DNA from 3 places in the Bacillus sp. BSL6 genome. Region 2 is predicted to be linked to each of the others. Evidence: riboswitches for the same ligand, from Rfam matches in the RefSeq annotation. Region 2 holds a riboswitch; each other region holds the start of a gene.
The links. Region 2 has a riboswitch for S-adenosylmethionine ahead of RCJ96_RS24845 (ABC transporter permease). Riboswitches for the same ligand answer to the same signal wherever they lie in the genome.

Region 1 (6,671 bases), on a different contig from region 2:
GATGTAAAATAGGAGAAATCCTTTTATATGTTGTGCAGTTAATGGAAAGTTATGCAGCGCAATATAGAGTGAAGTTTCACTGGAAAATAGATGAGAATGTATCACCTATAAACGGTGATGATAAACAATTAAAACAAGTGTTATTAAAAATGGGATAGAATCGATGCGAGAAGGGGGAGACATTCATATCCGTGTATACGGAAAAACGGAAGGATATTTATGTATTTCCATTTTGGGATGGAGAACGAGAAGTTAGACAAAATCGGTAAAGTTTTTTACACAACAAAGCAGAATGGTACGGGACTTAGATTAGTGATTACATATAAAGTTATTGAGGAGTATCAAGGAAGTGTTGTGATTCAAAGTAGCGTGGAAATAGGAACGAAAGTGGGAATTTTTTTAATGATAGTATAATGTGCTATAAGAAAATATTTTTCAGAAAAGTGTTCTTGTTGCGTAAATATAAACATTTTATAAAATGTTTCAAGAAGGGTTTTTTTTATAAAATACTTCGTTTATAATGGAGGAAAATATCGACATGAGATTTGTTATTCATGTAACGGTTCGGTAGTGTTAGAAAAAGAAGGGGTGCACGCGCATCCTTTTTTCTATGCAGATATTATGAAAGAGGTGGTATGATGGAATTAACATTAAATTCGACTGTATGCTTACACGCGATTCAATTTCGAAAAGAGCAAAAGAATTATATTGTAAAAGATACAATTACAGGAGAAAAATATGAAATGCCGCCACTTTGGATTGATGCATTGGCAATGATGCGTGACGGTTTTTTATTAGGGGAAATTGAGGAGAAATTAAAAGAAGAGTATCCGGAAGAAGAAATAAATATGTTAGCATTTACGAGGCAACTGTTAGAGCTAGAGCTTGTCGGAATGGTCGATGGGGAAGAAATAGCTTGTACAAAGAAGAAAGAGAAAGATTATTTAGCTTGGTTACGTCCTCGCGTTGAGCAATTCTTTCTTAGTTTAAATAAAAGAAATAGAAGCAAAGGTCAATGATGATCTTTGCTTTTTTGTATAGTTTGTTTAAAAAATTACAGCGAATGCTCTTGCGAAAGCACCGTCGCTATTTTTAATTTTTAAAGGTGCCGCTGAGAAAAAGAAACGTTTCGCATTAATGGCATCTAAGTTTGTTAAGTTTTCGATTAAATAAATATTATTCCCAAGTAGTATGTGATGAATTGGCGATGTTTCTGTCGTTACCTCGTCAGGAGAAATGAAATCTAAACCGACAGATTTTACTTTTAATTGAACTAATTCTTCAGCTAATTCTTCGGAAAGATAAAAGGCTTCTTGTTCATACGCTTCTGTATTCCATTTATTAGATAGGTTGGAATGGAAAATGACAATATCACCTTCTTTTATGTCAGCATTGTGTAATACTTCTTTAGGTAGTTTTCGTTCTTGTACATGAGTTACGTCGATAAGAACAGCTTCACCTACAAATTGGTCTAGGGGCAATTGATCAATAGTCGTTGCGCCTGAAATGAAATGAGCAGGAGCATCACAATGTGTACCAACATGAACGACAGAATGAAAATCTGTAACTTGATAACCTGTTTCTTCAACGCTTGTAATGGCTTCTAAATTGATTTTTGGTGTTCCAGGAAATTGAGACATATTTTTTTCAAATGTTTGGGATAGGTCAATTACTTTCACTTTAAATACCTCCAAGTATATATTTTGAAATATAAAAAACTCACCTTTCATAATCAAGAAAGATGAGTTTTGCACACAATAGTTACGTTTTATCTTTCAAAATGCAATGCATTTTGCAGGAATTAGCACCTATTCAGTTTGTATAAACTGAGGTTGCTGGGCTTCAAAGGGCCGGTCCCTCTGCCTCTCTTGATAAAGGTATATTCAATTTAAAGTTCGGAATTTTCGTGATAATAAAATTGTAATTCATTTCCTTTTTCTGTGCAACACAAAATAGGTATTCACCCAAATAAAGTTGCTCGCATATTGTAGCTTATGTAAATAGAATGCTGCGAAGGAGTGAGTGCAGTGACAGGGAATGTATTGAATTATTATGCTGGTGGAAATACAGCTAGAGGATTTCATAATTTATATGAAGAGAATTTAAAAGGACTAAACAGATTATTTATTTTAAAGGGTGGACCTGGAACGGGAAAATCTTCTTTAATTAAGGTAATAGGTCGTGAATGGGTTGAAAAGGGATATGATATTGAATTTTTACACTGTTCTTCTGATAATAAATCGGTTGATGGTGTCATTATCCCGAAGTTAAAAGTAGGAATTGTTGATGGAACATCACCGCATGTTATTGAGCCAAAAATGCCAGGAGTTGTCGAGGAGTATATTAATTTAGGAATTGCTTGGGATTCAGATAAGTTAAGAAAGCAGAAAGTGGAAATTGAACGATTTGTTTCAGAAGCAAGCAAAGCTTTTCAAGCTGCTTACGCTCGTTTTAACGAGGCATTAGTTATACATGATGAGTGGGAGAAAATATATATTAGTAATATTGATTTTAATAAAGCGAACGAACTAACCGAGCAGCTTATTCAGAAATTATTTACAGATAAAGTTGGGAAACAATCGCTTGTGAAACATCGGTTTTTAGGAGCAGCTACACCGAAAGGAGCAGTTGATTTTGTTCCTAATTTAACAGAAGGATTACCACATCGTTATTTTATAAAAGGACGCCCAGGTTCTGGGAAATCAACAATGCTCAAAAAATTAGCTAAGGCAGCAGAAGAAAAAGGATTTGAAGTTGAAGTATATCATTGTGGGTTTGATCCAAATAGTCTTGATATGGTGATCGTAAGAGAATTAGGGTTTGCGATTTTCGATAGCACCGCACCACATGAATATTTTCCGAGCCGCGAAGGTGATGAAATTATAGATATGTATGCCCTTATTGTAAAACCAGGGACGGATGAGAAGTATGCGGAGGAAATTCGTGACGTCTCTATTCAATATAAAGCAAAAATGAATGAGGCGATGTCTTTTTTAGCGAAAGCGAAATCAGTTCGTGATAAATTAGAACGAATTTATATTGCTGCTATGGACTTTTCAAAAGTAGATGCATACAAAGAGGAGATTCAAAAAGAGTTTGAACGAATTGCGGTTAGTGTAACTGAAAAGAACAAGTAAAAAATAACGAATTTTGACAGGCTGTCGGAAATTTTCTGACAGCTATTTTAGTATGTAGTAAACTTAGTAATATATTTGTCGAATTTCCAAGGAAATAATCAAAAAATGGAGAGGGTATGAAATGAGAGAGAAAATTAAGTTGGAGTTAGAACGAATTGAGAAAGAAAATGATGTGAAAATTTTATTTGCTGTGGAGTCAGGGAGTCGTGCATGGGGGTTTCCATCAAAAGATAGTGATTATGATGTTAGATTCGTTTATATGCACCCGGTAGAATGGTATTTATCCATTCATGATAAACGAGATGTAATTGAGTATCCGATTAGTGATGATTTAGATATAAGCGGATGGGATATTAAAAAAGCGTTACAACTATTTGCAAAGTCAAACCCAGCTTTACTCGAATGGATTCGATCACCCATTTTTTATTCGAAAAACTCTAATTTTCCAGAACAGCTTCAGCAAATGAGTGAAAAGAACTTCGATCCGAAAGCAACGATATATCATTACTTACATATGGCTTCAAAAAATTATCGTGAATTTTTGCAAGGTGAGAATGTAAAATTAAAAAAGTACTTTTATGTATTGCGTCCTATTTTGGCTTGTAAGTGGCTAGAGGAGAAAACAACTTTGCCTCCTGTAGAATTCGATCGATTAATTACAGAATTATCATTGGAGCGTAGCGTATTAGATGAAATTGAACAGTTGTTAATAAAGAAAAAGGCAGGTACTGAATTAGATGTTGGATTAAAAATTGATGTGTTGAATCAATTTTTAGAAGAACAAATTCATTACTATCAGCAATATGTAAAAGGAATCGAAAAGGGATCAGGGATAGATATTGAGAGTTTAAATACATTGTTTCGAGATATGTTATTCGAAGTATACAAAAAAGAGCACGAATAAATTTGTGCCCTTTTTTACTTTGCAGGAATAAGGAAAACTGATATAGCCGCGAGAAGACCTGCGAATGAGAATAAATAGAAATTCCATGCTAAGTCATATTGCATTGTCATAATAATACCGACAAGAATAGGACCAGCAATCGCACCAACTCGTCCAAGTCCAAGTCCCCAGCCTAAGGAAGTAGCTCGGATATGTGATGGGAAGTATTGTGTTACATATGCATTTAATATTTGAGTAATACCGACTGATCCAATTCCAGCAAGACCAATTAAAAGATAAATGATTGTAACAGATGGTTTAATTGTTAATAGTCCAATACATATAGCTGCCATAAGATAGGAGATGCTAATAACAATTTTAGCTCCTATACGATCCGCGATTGCTCCAGCAAATAATGCACCGATAGCGGCGGTAATATTTAGCATAAGTAGAAATGATAAACTAGATCCAAGAGGATATCCTGCCTGTCGCATCATCTGAGGTAACCAAGTATTTAAACCGTATATTAAAAACATCCCCATTATATAAGTGATCCAAAAAAGCAGCGTTGCTTTTATGTATTCTTTTGAGAATAAAGTAAGAAATCCATTTTTCTTTCGTATATTAGATGGGGGTTGATGAGTTTTCTCTTTTGCATGGAATTCAATTTGAAAACGATTAAGAATTTTATCCACTTCTTCTTGGCGGTTACGTGATAACAAAAATTGAATGGATTCAGGTAAATAACGAATAATGAAAGGAATGAGGAGTAGTGGAATCATTCCGATACCAAACATAGTTCTCCATCCGAAGTCTTCTAACATAAACATGGACAAAATAGCGCCTAACACGATACCTAAAGGATAGCCAGTAAACATAAGAGCATAAATAAAAGATTGTCGCTTTTTTGGTGAATATTCAACAGTAAGTGTGGAAGCTGTTGGAATGACACCGCCTAGTCCAATTCCTCCGATAAATCGCCATAGTCCAAATAATTCAGGAGAAGGAGCAAGTGCAGCTAGGCCCATTGTAATAGAAAAAAGTGTTAAACAGCATATAAGTGTCCATTTTCGTCCAATTAGATCTGTAATAGTTCCAACTAGAATAGCGCCAATAAACATTCCAAACAAAGCATAGCTTGCAATTGTACCAGCATGAGCTGGTGATAGTGCCCAGCTGTTGTCTTCCAGTAGCTTAGGCAGAACGGCCCCGTAAATACCTAAATCATAGCCGTCAGCTAGAATGGCTAGCCAACAAATAAAAACAACAAGCTTTGTAATAGAGTTCGAAAAAATAGTTTTTGTAGATTCTGGATGAGGTGGAGCTGAAGGTTGCATAATGTTCACCCCTTTTGATTTGTAGATGAATATATTATTTCATTTGATGTTAATATTTCCCTTCTTGTGTCGGAATTTATATGAAAAAGTTTTATTTATTTACTCATTATCAACTCGTTTTAACGGTTGATCTGCCGGACCTTCAATAACATCTCCTTCAATTGAAAAACGGGAACCGTGGCAAGGGCAGTCCCAAGTACAATCACCATTATTCCATTCAACTTCGCAGCCGAGATGTGTACAAGTTGTATCGACAATATGTAATTTTCCATCTTTGTCCTTATAAGCACCTGCTCGTTTCCCGTTAACATGTACGACAGATCCTTCACCAACTTCGAGATCTTCTGGCTTACGTAATGCAGTTTCAATCTTTCCCTCAATTAAATGTTTCGCAACATCAATGTTTTGGGAGAAGAACGTTTTTATATCTGGATTTGCATGAAAGCGTGAAGGTGCATATAGTTCTTTATATGGACTGTCTATTTTTAGAATGGAATCCTTCAGTAAATGAGCGGCAGCAGTTCCAGTTGTCATCCCCCATTTACGATATCCAGTTGCAACAAATATATTTGGATTGCTCTCGTTAATATGTCCGATATAAGGGACCTTATCTAGCGTGATTAAATCTTGTGCTGACCATCTATAAGGAACCTCATCTACCCCAAACGTTGCTTCTGCAAAAGAATACAGTGCTTCATAATGAAGCATCGTGTTTATTCCTTGGCCTGTTTTATGACTTTCTCCGCCAATTAAAATTAATTTTTCCCCATTGCTTGTTGTGTAGCGTAAGGAGCGTTTTGGGTCATCAATACTTAAATACATGCCACCTGGATAATCTGTTTTTGTTTTAATAGCAAGAGCATAAGAGCGTTCTGCGTACATTCGCGTAAAGAAAAAGCTATTCGCATCATAAAAAGGAAAGTGTGAACAAGAGACAACATATTCACAAGTAATGCGATGTCCGCCCTTTGTAATGACTTGTGGAGAATCTCCTTTTTCTACATCCATAGCAGTCGTTTGTTCATAAACTTTTCCACCCATCTCCACAAATTTTTCTAAAAGCGTTTTCAAATAAAGAAGGGGATGAAACTGGGCTTGATTTTTCATGACAAGTGCAGATTGTACTGGAATTGGAATCGATAGAGATTGAACATAGTCACAAGGTATATTTAATTTTTGATAAGCTTCATATTCTTTCGATAAATTTCTTAATCCCTTATCAGTGGTTGTATATAAATATGAATCTTCATTTGAGAAATTACAGTCGATTTTATATGTTTGCACAGTTTCATTAATAAATTGTAGAGCATGATT
Region 2 (6,671 bases):
AACGAGAATGCTTTACGTACCTTTGCATTTGTGAACGGCTCTTTTTCTACGTTAAACGAATAAATATAAGATGAGAATCCTGCAACACGCTTGTATTCTTTATTTCCTTTTTCTTTCTCAATCATCTCTTGTGGTAAACCACTTAGCACATCTAATTCTTTTGATTTGTATAATTGGTACGCTGTTTTAGAATCTGGAATAATACGAAACTCAATTTCTTTTAATGTTACCTTTTTATCATAGTATTCTTTATTTTTTTGTACTGTAATAGCCTGATTATGCTTCCATTCTTTTAATGTGAATGGTCCGTTCGTAATTAACTCTTTTGGATCTGTTTTTAATTTATTATTATCATCAATTGATTTTTTAGATAATGGAATGAATAATGAGCTTGCTAACTTTTGTTTAATAGAAGACACTGGGTGCTCAAGTGTTACCTTTAATGTTTGAGGATCAATGATTTGAATGCCAACTTGTCCTTCTTCACCTTTTCCAGTATTGTATGCCTCTGCCCCTTTAATAAAATACATTTCTGTCGCATTCATAGAACCCGTTTTCGGATTTAATAATCGCTTCCATGCAAATTCAAAATCATTTGCTGTAATAGCAGAACCATCTGACCATTTAATATCTTTCTTTAAATGAATTGTATACTCAGTTCCATCAGCATTTACTTCTTCTTTCTCTGCTAATTCATTTTGATATTTCCCATCACTATCTTGCGTATATAAGCTTGAGAATAAATGTCCAATTACATAACCTGAAGTACTATCTGTCGCGATAGCGGAATCAAGTGTATATGGATCGCTACCAATATTCGTTACTAATCGATCTCCTTCTCCCTTACCAGCACTCGCCTTTTGCGTCTCTTTCTTACCGCAAGCGACAGAAGTAATTGCTAAAACAGTCATAATGACAAACAGTAAAAACTTCTTCATCCTACATTCTCCTTTAACCTGAAATTTTTGGTGTTGATGCTAATAATGTTTTTGTATAAGAATGTTGTGGATTACGGAATACTTCGTCCGTATTTCCAAATTCAACAAGTTCTCCTTTGTATAAGACAGCTACTTTTTCACATAAATAGTGAACCATCGGTAAATCATGCGCGATAAATAAATATGTATAACCTTGTTCTTTTTGGATTTTTTGCAGCAGATGTACAATTTGAATTTGCAATGAAACATCTAATGCTGAAATTGGTTCATCAAGAATTAATACTTCTGGCTCACATAATAAAGCTCTTGCAATAGCAATTCGTTGACGTTGTCCTCCGCTAAATTCGTGCGGATAGCGATCGATATATCGTCTATCTAATCCCACACGTTCTAGCGCATCACCTGCTACTTTATCCTTTAATCCTTTATCACCTAAACCGAATGAAATATAACCTTCCGTTACGCTATCGCGTACTTTCCAGCGCGGATTTAATGCTGCTGTGGAATCTTGAAAAATAAACTGTACTTTCTGTAAGAAATCACGTTTATGAGCTGCATTCAACTTGTGAACGACTTGACCGTTATAATCAATTTCACCAGACGTTGGGCTCTCAATCCCAGCTATGAGCTTACCAAGTGTTGTTTTTCCTGAACCACTTTCTCCAATAATGCCAAGCGTTGTGCCTTTCGAGATCGTAAGTGATATGTCTTTTAACGCTGCGATTTCTTTATTTTTACTTCCATACGTTTTCGTTACTTGCTTTACAGTAATTAAATCTGTCGTCATGAGGCATTCACCTTCTCTTTTGATTTCGCTTTATTATGCTCCAGAACATGTTGCCAGCAATGTGAACTATGCTCCTTGGAATATGTTGTTCTCTCTGGGAAACGATGAATACATTCTTTTATCGCTACTGGACAACGATTTACAAAAGGACAACCAAAGCTATTTAACGTCTCAATGGAAGGTGTCGTCCCTTCTATTGCACGTAATACTTTTTCGGAATCATCCATATTGGGAATTGCTTGTAATAAGCTTTTTGTGTATGGATGTTTAGGAGAACCTATCACTTCCTCTATCGTTCCTTTTTCAACAACACGTCCTCCATACATCACAACTACTCGATCCGCTACTTCACGTACAAGTGCTAAATCGTGCGTAATTAGTAAAATACTCGTATTTTGCTTTTCCTTTCTTTCCTTTAATAACTCCATAATTTGCTTTTGAATTGTTACATCTAATGCTGTCGTAGGTTCATCCGCAATAACGAGTTTTGGGTGGCAAGCAAATGCGATTGCTAAACAAATACGTTGCCTCATACCTCCGCTTAATTGATGTGGGTACTGTTCAAAGCGTTTCTCTGCTTCATGTATCCCTAAATCATTTAATAAGTTAATCGCAATTTCTTTTGCTTCTTTTTTCGATTTCTTTTCGTGTTGCAAAATCACCTCTGTAATTTGCCTTCCCACCTTCATCGTCGGATTTAAAGATGAAAGTGGATCTTGAAAGATAAAAGAAATATCTTTCCCACGAATTTGATTCCATTCTGATTCTTGTAGATTCGTTAATGCCTTTGATTCGAAAGATATATTTCCATCATCAATTTGAATTGATTCTTGATTTAAGCCGATAATAGATTGTGCTGTAACACTTTTCCCTGAGCCACTTTCTCCTACAAGTGCAACTATTTCACCTTCGCTAACAGAAAAGGAAACATGCTTCACAATTGCTTGTTTACTATTCTCTTTTTCAACGGCTAACGTTACGTTTTCTAAAGATAAGAGCTGTCCCATGTTTTTTCTCCTTTCGATTCTGTTTTACGATTTTTGGATCAATTGCATCTTGTAAACCATCACCAATCGCATTAAATGCGAACATAATGAGCGCAATCATGATTGCTGGGAAGAATAGCTGCCACCATTCCCCGCTTAGTAATGTCCCAAGTGCATCATTCGTCATCGTCCCCCAGCTTGCTGCCGGTGATTGCACTCCTAGTCCGATAAAGCTTAAAAATGATTCTGAGAAAATAGCTGCTGGAATTGTAAATGATAAATTTACGATAATAATGCCTGTTAAGTTCGGAATTAAGTGCCCGTATATAATTTTCATATGTGATGTACCTAATCGCTCCGCTGCAATAACAAACTCTCTTTGTTTTAAAGATAAGACTTGCGCCCTAACGAGACGTGCCATACCAATCCATCCTGTTAATGCAAGGGCGATGATAATGGTAAAAAGACCTGGTTTCATAACAATTAATAGTAAAATAACAATTAATAAATACGGGATACCGTATAACACTTCGATTCCTCGTATAATCCACTCATCAATTAATGTCCCAAGGCGATTGCGCCCTCTCACATATCCACTAAATCCTCCAATTAGCACACCAAGTCCTATATCAAGAGCAGCTGCCACTAATCCAACTGTTAATGAAATTTTCCCGCCAGCCCAAGTACGTGCCCATATATCTCTTCCCAAATCATCTGTTCCGAACCAATGCTCACTACTAGGTGGTAAGTTTGTTGCCTCTTTTACTTGTTCACTCGCAGTAAATGGCGTTAAACTTTCACCAACAAGTGAAAAAACAATAATGAGTAATAACGTCACTGATCCTAAAACTGCGATTGGATTCGATACAAACTTACGAAACACTTCTTTCTTTCGGCTAATCTTTTGCTGATCTTTATTTATTGTTAATTCTTTTTTCTCTTCATTTGTTAATAACTGGTCATTAATTTCATAAGCCCCCATCTAAACATCTCCCTCCTTACGTAATAGAACGAATACGTGGATCAACAATACGATGAATAATATCTGTAATAAAAATACATACAATTAAAAGTGCACTATAAAAAATGGTTGTTCCCATAATCACTGGATAATCTCGATTAAAAATACTATCTACAAAATATTTTCCGAGACCAGGAATTGAAAAAATCTTTTCAATAACGAAAGTACCTGTTAAAAGTCCCGCCATTAATGGTCCAACAAATGTAAGCACTGGAACAATTGCATTTCGAAGAGCATGTCTTATAATAATCTTCTTAATCGGTATACCTTTCGCTCTCGCTAACTTAATATAATCACTCTGCAAAACTTCAATCATATTAGAGCGAACAAATCTTGTAATCACTGCGATTGGTCCTAACGCTAATGCAAAGGATGGCAATACCGTATGTTCAAATGTACCCCAAGAGGCTACTGGTAAGAGCTCGAATTGAATAGCGAATACTTGTATAAATAGTGGTGCTAAAATAAAACTCGGAATAGAAATACCGAGGATGGCAAGTAAACTTACACCGTAATCAATTACCTTCCCATGATAGAGAGCAGCAAATGTACCTGCAGCAATTCCGACTAGCAATGAAATAATAAGTGCTTGTAAACCAATAATTGCTGATGGACCAAAACCAGTTGTTATAATTTCTGATACACCTTGCCCGGTTGATTGAACAGATTCACCAAAATCAAAATGAACTACGCCGTCTAAATAAGCAACATATTGATTCCATAACGGTTCATCAAGGTGATACTTCGCTCTCATGTTTTGGATCACTTCTTCAGGAAAGATTTTTGCATCTGATGAAAATGGATCCCCCGGAATAATATGCATAATTAGAAATGTCACCGTCGTAATAACCCATATCGTGAACACCATAACTGATAATTTTTTAATTACATACACTTCAATAACCCCCTAAACACATATATTTACTTAGTTTTATGAACGTACTTTTTCCATTACTCCCTTTTCTCTTTTTTAGAATACAAAAAGCCTTGATCTTAAAAAATAAGATCAAGGCTTAATAAACAAAGGCCCATCACTTATCTTTCAAGACTTGCTTGCTGGAATTAGCACGGTGTTCCTATTACAGAACCCGCTGCTGAGGTGTCATAGGGCCAGTCCCTCTACCTCTCTGGATAAGTAAATTGCTATATTATTATTTGGTTCAAATTGTATATTTCGAATTATAATTCTGAAAAAATGAAAAGTCAATCAAATTGGATATATTTAGAAAAATCAGTTTTTAACACTTTTATTTATCTATATCGTATTTCGCTTATAATAAAAAAAGATATGAAAGGAGTTATAAGATGGACCCCTTACTTCTAGCTACTATAGGATTACCCTTAACAATCGTTATACTTGTCATCATCGGCTTCTACAAACTCTTCATCAAAAAGAAAAGTATCACTTCTTTTTATACCCCTTTCGATAATATTACCGGGCAAACTATTTCTGAATTTCACGAAGAACAGAAGATATTAGTATCCGAGGATGAAGATGAAGATGGAGATGGCAAGAAGAAAAAATAACCTTGCATAGGCAAGGTTATTTTTTCGTTTCTGCTTGAAAACGTTTATAGTATGTCGATGCTGTTGCAAAATTAATTTCTATATCACGAATCAACGATGAATCTTCTTCTTTAGCTAATTTCTGTAATTTTTTCATTGCTTGTTCCGATTCATTCAAGAAACCGACATATACCTCATGTTCTTGCTCTTTCGACTTCGGAACACGAATTTCTTTTCGTATATGATCAATATCTTCTAACATGCTCGTTGTTACCTTTTGCACATCTTCTTTATATGTAGCAGTCGTTATTTCCTTACCGCCCTTTTCTTTTGCTACTTCAAATAACTGCAGTGCGTTATTAATTTCTTTATTCATTTTCAAATCGTATTTTTCATGTACTGCACGGTATTCTTTCATTTCTTCTGTTTGTTCTGTAGATTGCTCTACCTTTTCTTTCGGTTCTTTCGTATCCTTATTTCCATTACATCCTGCTAGAAGGATCATACTTCCCATTACAGCAATACCCAAAGCCTTCTTCATCTCTTCTTCTCCTTTTATCTACAGCTACTACTCATTATAGTTTCTTTTATCTCTACTTGTTATTATACCGAGAACATCCTACTTTTTACACTTAAGACGACATCGTAATATATATACCAACATGTTTGTCACAGTATCGTCACTTTATACAAATAACTTTTGCACTGCTTTACTACAGCACCTTACAAAACTGTAAGCACACATAAAGAACAAACCATGCTAGACTTACATATGCATAACGCAAACATATGTAAGTTTTTAAGGAGAATCATCTATGTACAATACAATGCCTTTTATGGGAGAAGATATTCGTGTCCTTATTCGCGAAAAATCACTTCATATCGAAAATACAGAGAGCCTTCGCCGCGTATTAAAAAAGAAGCATGCTCCATTTAAGTTAGCCCAATATTTAAAACAACAACATACAAATCAATTTCATACAGTGCTAAATATATCAGATAAATCATTAACAATCGAAATCATCGGTCATGTCTACATTGGAAACTTCGCAGATATCTTAAAAGAAATCCCACGTATACCGAAAATTGCTCCTATTGTCGTTAAAAAAGCGTATAAAATTACCGACCATACCGATATTATCGACTGCGGGGAAAAAGAAGTTGATAGTAATCGCTGGGTGTGGGATAAACTTGCTGTTTTATATGATACGATCATGAATAATATGTATGAGGTATTTGAAAGAAATAAAAAAAAGAACTGATTCAAATATTCCCTTTGAATCAGTTCTTTTTTGTTAAGCCTCTAAATTTTGTCTTGCTTGCAGTTCAAACTGCTTTTCACTTCTTCTAGCCATAAATAAATAGCATAGTACCGCACCAATTTCACAAAGAGCTATTACAACACCCATCGGTAATGCGGTATTACTTCCACC
Region 3 (6,671 bases), on a different contig from region 2:
TTTTATATCAGAATGACTAATGACTACAACTTCTTGGAGCGTGCTTGTCATCACTTTCAAAATATGCTCAATAAACGTACTACCTTGCCAACTCGCTAGCGCTTTCGGCTCACCGAATCTACTCGACATACCACCTGCTAATACAATTCCAGCATACTTACTCATTGGCGATGCAGCTCAAATGTAATATGACCTAGTTCTGGTAAAATTAATTTATTCATCGCAAGGCGAACCGCTCCGCTAGACCCTGGCATCGAAAAGACTACTTTACGCCCAATTGTGCCGCCGATCGCTCTACTTAACATGGCACTACTTCCAATATCCTCCAAATAACTAATCATGCGGAACAACTCACCAAATCCAACAATTTCTTTATGTAATAACGCTGATACTGCTTCAATTGTGACATCACGCTTCGTAATACCAGTACCGCCATTTGTTAACACAACATCTACATCTTCCCTATGATAACCAGCTAACACTGCTTGCTGAATACTTTCTTTATCATCTTTCACAATTTCATAAGAAGTCACTGTATGGCCTGCTTCTTTTAACAATTCATGTAATAGTTGACCGCTCTTATCTGTCTCTTCTGTACGTGTATCGGAAATTGTTACGATCTTGCAGCGCACTTCTTTTGGCGCTTGTTTTTTATGTTCGGTTACGCTCATTTTTTTTATCTTTCCTTTCCTAAAGGCTTTTCTTCATTTTATCATACATACCTTTACACAATTATGTATGAAGCCGATAATACACCATGATACAATATAAGTATACTAACCCACAAAAAGGAAAATGCATTTTCTTCTACTCCTAGACTACACATCTTAAGCTACCCTTTATATTTTCTTTCTAATGGAATTCAATTTTAAAACTTGTACTAAAAAATAAATCGGAGGTCTACATATTATGGAACTTTATAAAAAATTAACAACAACATTCATCCTCTTATTTATCGCTTCCATCACTGTCGGCTTTTCTCTAAAAGGAGCAATCCCATACGCGACATTGGTGAGCATTATATTTGCGACACTATTTTTACTAAGCAGTGCTTTTTGCGCGGGCAAAGCACGTCAAATGAAAGGTTGATTACATATGTTCCAGAAGAAACCAATCCTTTGTAAATCATGTGAAAAGGAAATACAAACGTATGAAAAGGCTTGGATTCATATGCCATTTCCAGCAAGTGGCATGACGAATATGAGAAAGTATATTGAACTAGAAGGAGAGATTTATTGTAGCTCGTGTGTTGAAATAATGAACAAAAAATAGTAAATACAAAAGGGGGACTTACATTGTTTGAATCAAACCGTATCCAGTTACGAAAATTTTCCGAAGATGATATTCTAACATATTATAAATGGCATAATGATATAGACGTTATGAGTTCAACTACTCTCACTCTTGATAAATATTCCCTTCAAGACACAGAAAAACTTTGCCAACAATTTATTCATTCTTCGGACTCTAAAAGCTATATCATTGAAGAAAAAGCTACGCATCTTTCAATTGGTATTACTTCTTTAATTCATATTGATTCGTATAATCGAAACGCTGAATGTATTATTGATATTGGTAACAAGGATTACTGGGGGCAAGGTTATGGGAAGGAAGCTTTCACCTTATTATTGGATTATGCATTTTTAGAATTAAATTTACATCGCCTTTCTTTACGAGTATTTTCTTTTAACGATAGAGCAATTAAATTATATAAATCGCTCGGTTTTCAACATGAAGGAACTTGTAAAGAAGCTATATTCCGCAATGGCACTTGGCATGACATTGAACTCTTCGCTTTATTCCAACGTAATTATATATAAAAAAAGCTTTGCGCTCACTGCGCAAAGCTTTTTTTCATATATTATAGACCAGCTTGCTCTTTTAAAGCTGCAGCTTTGTCTGTACGTTCCCATGATAGATCTACATCAGTACGTCCGAAGTGGCCGTAAGCTGCTGTTTGTTTGTAAATTGGGCGACGTAAGTCTAGCATTTTAATAATACCAGCTGGGCGAAGATCGAAGTTGTTACGAACTAGTTCTACTAGTACGTCTTCAGATACTTTACCAGTGCCGAATGTATCAACTGAAATTGATACTGGTTGCGCTACACCGATTGCGTATGCAAGTTGTACTTCTGCTTTTTCAGCAAGACCAGCTGCTACGATGTTTTTCGCAACATAACGAGCTGCATATGCTGCAGAACGGTCAACTTTCGTTGCATCTTTACCAGAGAATGCACCGCCACCGTGGCGAGCGTATCCACCGTAAGTATCAACGATGATTTTACGTCCTGTTAAACCAGCATCACCTTGTGGTCCACCAATTACGAAGCGGCCAGTTGGGTTAATGAAGAATTTCGTTTCTCCATCGATTAATTCTGCTGGTACTACAGCTTTAATTACGTGCTCTTTTAAGTCGCGATCGATTTCTTCCCATGTAACATCTGGGTGATGTTGTGTAGAAATTACGATAGTATCAACACGTACTGGTTTACCATTTTCATCATACTCAACTGTAACTTGCGTTTTTCCATCCGGACGTAGGTATGATAATGTATCATTTTTACGTACTTCAGTTAAACGGCGAGCTAATTTGTGAGCAAGCGAGATTGGAAGTGGCATTAACTCTTGTGTTTCATTACATGCGAAACCAAACATTAAACCTTGGTCTCCTGCACCAATTGCCTCAATCTCAGCGTCAGTCATTTGACCTTCGCGTGCTTCTAGCGCTTGGTCAACACCCATAGCGATGTCAGCAGATTGCTCATCGATAGATGTTAAAACTGCACAAGTTTCTGCATCGAATCCGTATTTTGCGCGTGTGTAACCAATGCCTTGAATTGTTTCACGAACGATTTTTGGAATATCTACGTAAGTAGAAGTCGTAATTTCCCCCGCTACCAATACTAAACCAGTTGTTACAGTTGTTTCACAAGCTACACGTGCATTTGCGTCTTTTGATAAGATCGCATCTAAAATTGAATCAGAAATTTGGTCACAAATTTTATCTGGATGTCCTTCAGTTACAGACTCAGATGTGAACAGATGACGTTTTTTTGTCATGTGGTAAACCTCCCTACAGTAATTGTATATATTGTACGGAACTCATCCTTAATTTGCCACAGATTGCGACATACATTTATTCTCCCACACAAGCATACAGAAAAACCTTTCCTACATAATAGAGAGGAAAGGTTTAATTTGCTACTTGCATACTGCTTTTTGCCCTTCGCTCTTATCGTTCGAGACCTGTAGCCTCGCACAGGTTTTAGCACCTATTCACCTGTATTTACCACTACAAGTGAGGTTGCTGGGCTTCATCGGGCCTGTCCCTCCGCCAGCTCGGGATAAGAGAGTATCCGTCCCAACCTATACTAAAGAAATGATATTCATTTGTCAATTAATATTCACATTTTCGTGAAAGTTTTTCTCAATGCGCCTAAAATGAAATATTAATAAGGAAATAATGTATTCACACAAACAAAAAGAAATAAATAGTATACATTATTTATATAATTGTGTTATACTCTTGTTGGGGATTACGAGAAATATTTCATTAAATGAAAAGGATGGTATATAAATATGAGTACTGTGAATGTCCAAATTGGTTTACACGAATTATTGAACGGAAGCAATGCACAGATTCAACTAAGTGTTCCGCAATTAGTGGAAAAAGTATTAATGCGAAATGAAGGGAAATTAACTTCGACTGGTGCCGTTTCTGCTTCAACTGGAAAATATACAGGACGTTCTCCTAAAGATAAATTTATTGTGAAAGAAGCATCGGTTGCTGACAAAATTGCTTGGGGAGCAGTAAACCAACCGATTTCTGAAGAACATTTTAATAAATTATATACGAAAGTTTTAGAATACTTAAAAGAGAAAGAAGAGTTATTCGTCTTCAAAGGATTTGCAGGCGCTGACCGCAATTACCGCCTACCAATTCAAGTTATTAATGAATATGCATGGCACAATTTATTTGTACATCAACTATTCATTCGTCCAACTGAAGAAGAATTAACAACTCATGAATCAGAGTTCACAATTGTTTCTGCACCGAATTTCAAAGCTGATCCAGCTGTTGACGGTACAAACTCTGAAGCATTCATTATGGTTTCATTCGAAAAACGTATCGTACTAATTGGTGGTACAGAATACGCTGGAGAAATGAAAAAATCAATCTTCTCTATTATGAACTTCTTATTACCTGAACAAGATATTCTTTCTATGCATTGCTCTGCAAACGTAGGTGAAGAAGGCGATGTAGCATTATTCTTCGGTTTATCTGGAACAGGTAAAACAACATTATCTGCTGATCCAAACCGTAAATTAATCGGTGATGATGAGCACGGTTGGTCTGATAACGGTGTATTCAATATTGAAGGCGGTTGCTACGCGAAATGTGTAAACCTTTCTCACGAGAAAGAACCACAAATTTTCGATGCAATCACATTTGGATCTGTTTTAGAAAACGTTATCATTAATGACCAAACGCGTATCGCAGACTATAACGATACTACTTTAACAGAAAATACTCGTGCTGCATACCCTATGCATGCGATCGACAATATCGTACTGCCAAGTGTTGCAGGACACCCAAATACAATTATCTTCTTAACTGCTGATGCATCTGGCGTATTGCCTCCAATCAGTAAGTTATCAAAAGAACAAGCTATGTATCACTTCTTAAGTGGTTACACTAGTAAACTAGCAGGAACAGAGCGCGGTGTTACATCTCCGCAAGCAACATTCTCAACTTGCTTCGGTTCACCATTCTTACCACTTGATGCATCTCGCTATGCTGAAATGCTTGGTGAGAAAATCGAGAAACACGATGCGAAAGTATTCTTAGTAAACACTGGCTGGACTGGTGGCGAATACGGCGTTGGTAAACGTATGAACTTAGGTTACACTCGTGCAATGATTCAAGCAGCATTAAGCGGTGAACTTGCGAAAACTGAAACAGCTAAACATGACATCTTCGGTCTTGAAGTTCCACTTCACGTACCAGGTGTACCTGACGAAGTGTTAATGCCTGAACAAACTTGGGCTGATAAAGCTGCATATAAAGCTAAAGCAATCGAACTTGCAAATGAATTCAAAGCTAACTTCAAAAAGTTCGACAGCGTATCTGAAGACATTATTAACTTAGGCGGTCCAATCGCTTAAGCGCAAACTTTCTGTTGGAATAACCCTTTACTCATATGAATAAGTGTCGTGTAACCGTAAAGTTTCGCGTACTCACCGACAAAACCCAATGCGGCTTAACGGTTACACACACTTACATAAAAAAGAAGCTTACGTTTTTTACGTAAGCTTCTTTCTATAATCTTATATAAAGTAAAACGTTGATTTCTTCATCTGTGACTTAGTTTATTAATTTACATAATTTTCACTTTATAGTTATTTATTTTTAGTTTCCTATGATATAATTTACATATATAGGAAGGAGAGAAACTTATGAAAAATTTTTCTCGTACAGGAAAGATTTTATTCAGTTATGGAGCGATCCAAATGTTTTGGGGACTTGTGATGCTTAACGTTAGTTTATTTGAGCATACAAGTGAAACGATAAAATATATTATTCTAATTACCGGAATCGTTTTTTGTATTATATCCAACTTTTTTAAAGAACCTAAGAATCATACCACGAAGTGATTTCACGTTAACTTATTGGAAGCAAAAACCTGTATTTTATGCAATGTTTCGCTTCCTGTTATACTATCCATTATCGTATCCCTTATTCCAGAGTAAATCCATTTTCACACAGACAAATCACGGCTTCGAATATATAAATTATATCCCTACTCGCTACATATCTCTGGTTTCACATCGCATGGGGTAAAACAGGCTCTGACCGCTTCTAGCCATGGCTGGATCATCTATCCCATCTAAAAAGAAGCTTTTTATCTTTTTAGCTCTTTGTTAATTCTTTCTCATCTTTCATACTATAGTATCCTAAATTCACAACAATTAAGAAATAACCGCCCATAATCCCTACTGCAAATGCCCACATCACCATATGGTGCTCAATTTCGTACATAATAATAGCGCCTAAAATAGCAGCGGCAAAACGATTAAACATACCGAGCGTCGGCGCTTTCGTTTTCTTTACGATACTATCTCCAAGCTTCTCAATTCGTCTCCCTAAAAGCCAAACGCAATACATACTTACGATAAGTCCAATTCCTGCACCTAAAAAATGTGCTGAAAACGGCGTTACCATCCAGCCTAGTAAAAGAATACCTAGTATATAATACGATTGAATTTTAAACGACCTTAATGACATACTAATCATGATGTTCTCCTCTTCCGTAATTTTTATCTATCCAACAATAAATTTTTTCAAGTTTATACTGCTTACATTCATTTCACTCAAATTAAAAACAACATAAACGGTATGTTTATGTTGTTTAAATATTTTTAGAAAATAATATTATACAAGATTTCAAAGATCATCCCCCCCATAATTTGTGACGTTTTTTCAAACATTTTTCGTCCATTTATGAAAAAATTGATATCAATCTATGAACATACGGATATGATGTAATAAGTACACAAATAAAGGGGGCGTCTAATGATTTATTTTTTAATGGCTCTCATTCACCTCATTATCCCTGCACTTATTGGACTTTCATTGTATTGGTACACGAAGAACCATAGTATTTTCTAC

Region 1: another riboswitch for S-adenosylmethionine. It lies ahead of RCJ96_RS21555 (cyclase family protein); the one in region 2 lies ahead of RCJ96_RS24845 (ABC transporter permease).
Region 3: another riboswitch for S-adenosylmethionine. It lies ahead of metK (methionine adenosyltransferase); the one in region 2 lies ahead of RCJ96_RS24845 (ABC transporter permease).

The regions. Positions count from the first base shown of each region.
Region 1 covers NZ_JAVGCW010000007.1:128,105-134,775, reverse strand. Annotated here, with positions in the region: partial or broken gene RCJ96_RS21565 (ATP-binding protein) at 1-414, shown strand, start outside; gene RCJ96_RS21560 (hypothetical protein) at 639-1,019, shown strand; gene RCJ96_RS21555 (cyclase family protein) at 1,047-1,679, opposite strand; SAM riboswitch class I at 1,766-1,878, opposite strand; gene RCJ96_RS21550 (PRK06851 family protein) at 2,028-3,137, shown strand; gene RCJ96_RS21545 (nucleotidyltransferase domain-containing protein) at 3,259-4,041, shown strand; gene RCJ96_RS21540 (MFS transporter) at 4,056-5,357, opposite strand; gene RCJ96_RS21535 (FAD-dependent oxidoreductase) at 5,457-6,671, opposite strand, start outside.
Region 2 covers NZ_JAVGCW010000011.1:60,940-67,610, forward strand. Annotated here, with positions in the region: gene RCJ96_RS24825 (peptide ABC transporter substrate-binding protein) at 1-938, opposite strand, end outside; gene RCJ96_RS24830 (ABC transporter ATP-binding protein) at 952-1,725, opposite strand; gene RCJ96_RS24835 (ABC transporter ATP-binding protein) at 1,722-2,732, opposite strand; gene RCJ96_RS24840 (ABC transporter permease) at 2,689-3,693, opposite strand; gene RCJ96_RS24845 (ABC transporter permease) at 3,710-4,627, opposite strand; SAM riboswitch class I at 4,765-4,870, opposite strand; gene RCJ96_RS24850 (DUF3951 domain-containing protein) at 5,038-5,259, shown strand; gene RCJ96_RS24855 (hypothetical protein) at 5,276-5,779, opposite strand; gene RCJ96_RS24860 (hypothetical protein) at 6,054-6,500, shown strand; gene RCJ96_RS24865 (multidrug effflux MFS transporter) at 6,534-6,671, opposite strand, start outside.
Region 3 covers NZ_JAVGCW010000001.1:103,648-110,318, reverse strand. Annotated here, with positions in the region: gene RCJ96_RS00710 (molybdenum cofactor guanylyltransferase) at 1-165, opposite strand, end outside; gene RCJ96_RS00705 (MogA/MoaB family molybdenum cofactor biosynthesis protein) at 162-671, opposite strand; gene RCJ96_RS00700 (hypothetical protein) at 910-1,089, shown strand; gene RCJ96_RS00695 (hypothetical protein) at 1,096-1,272, shown strand; gene RCJ96_RS00690 (GNAT family N-acetyltransferase) at 1,296-1,820, shown strand; gene metK (methionine adenosyltransferase) at 1,862-3,061, opposite strand; SAM riboswitch class I at 3,231-3,352, opposite strand; gene pckA (phosphoenolpyruvate carboxykinase (ATP)) at 3,581-5,167, shown strand; gene RCJ96_RS00675 (hypothetical protein) at 5,459-5,656, shown strand; gene RCJ96_RS00670 (ATP synthase subunit I) at 5,913-6,296, opposite strand; gene RCJ96_RS00665 (hypothetical protein) at 6,576-6,671, shown strand, end outside.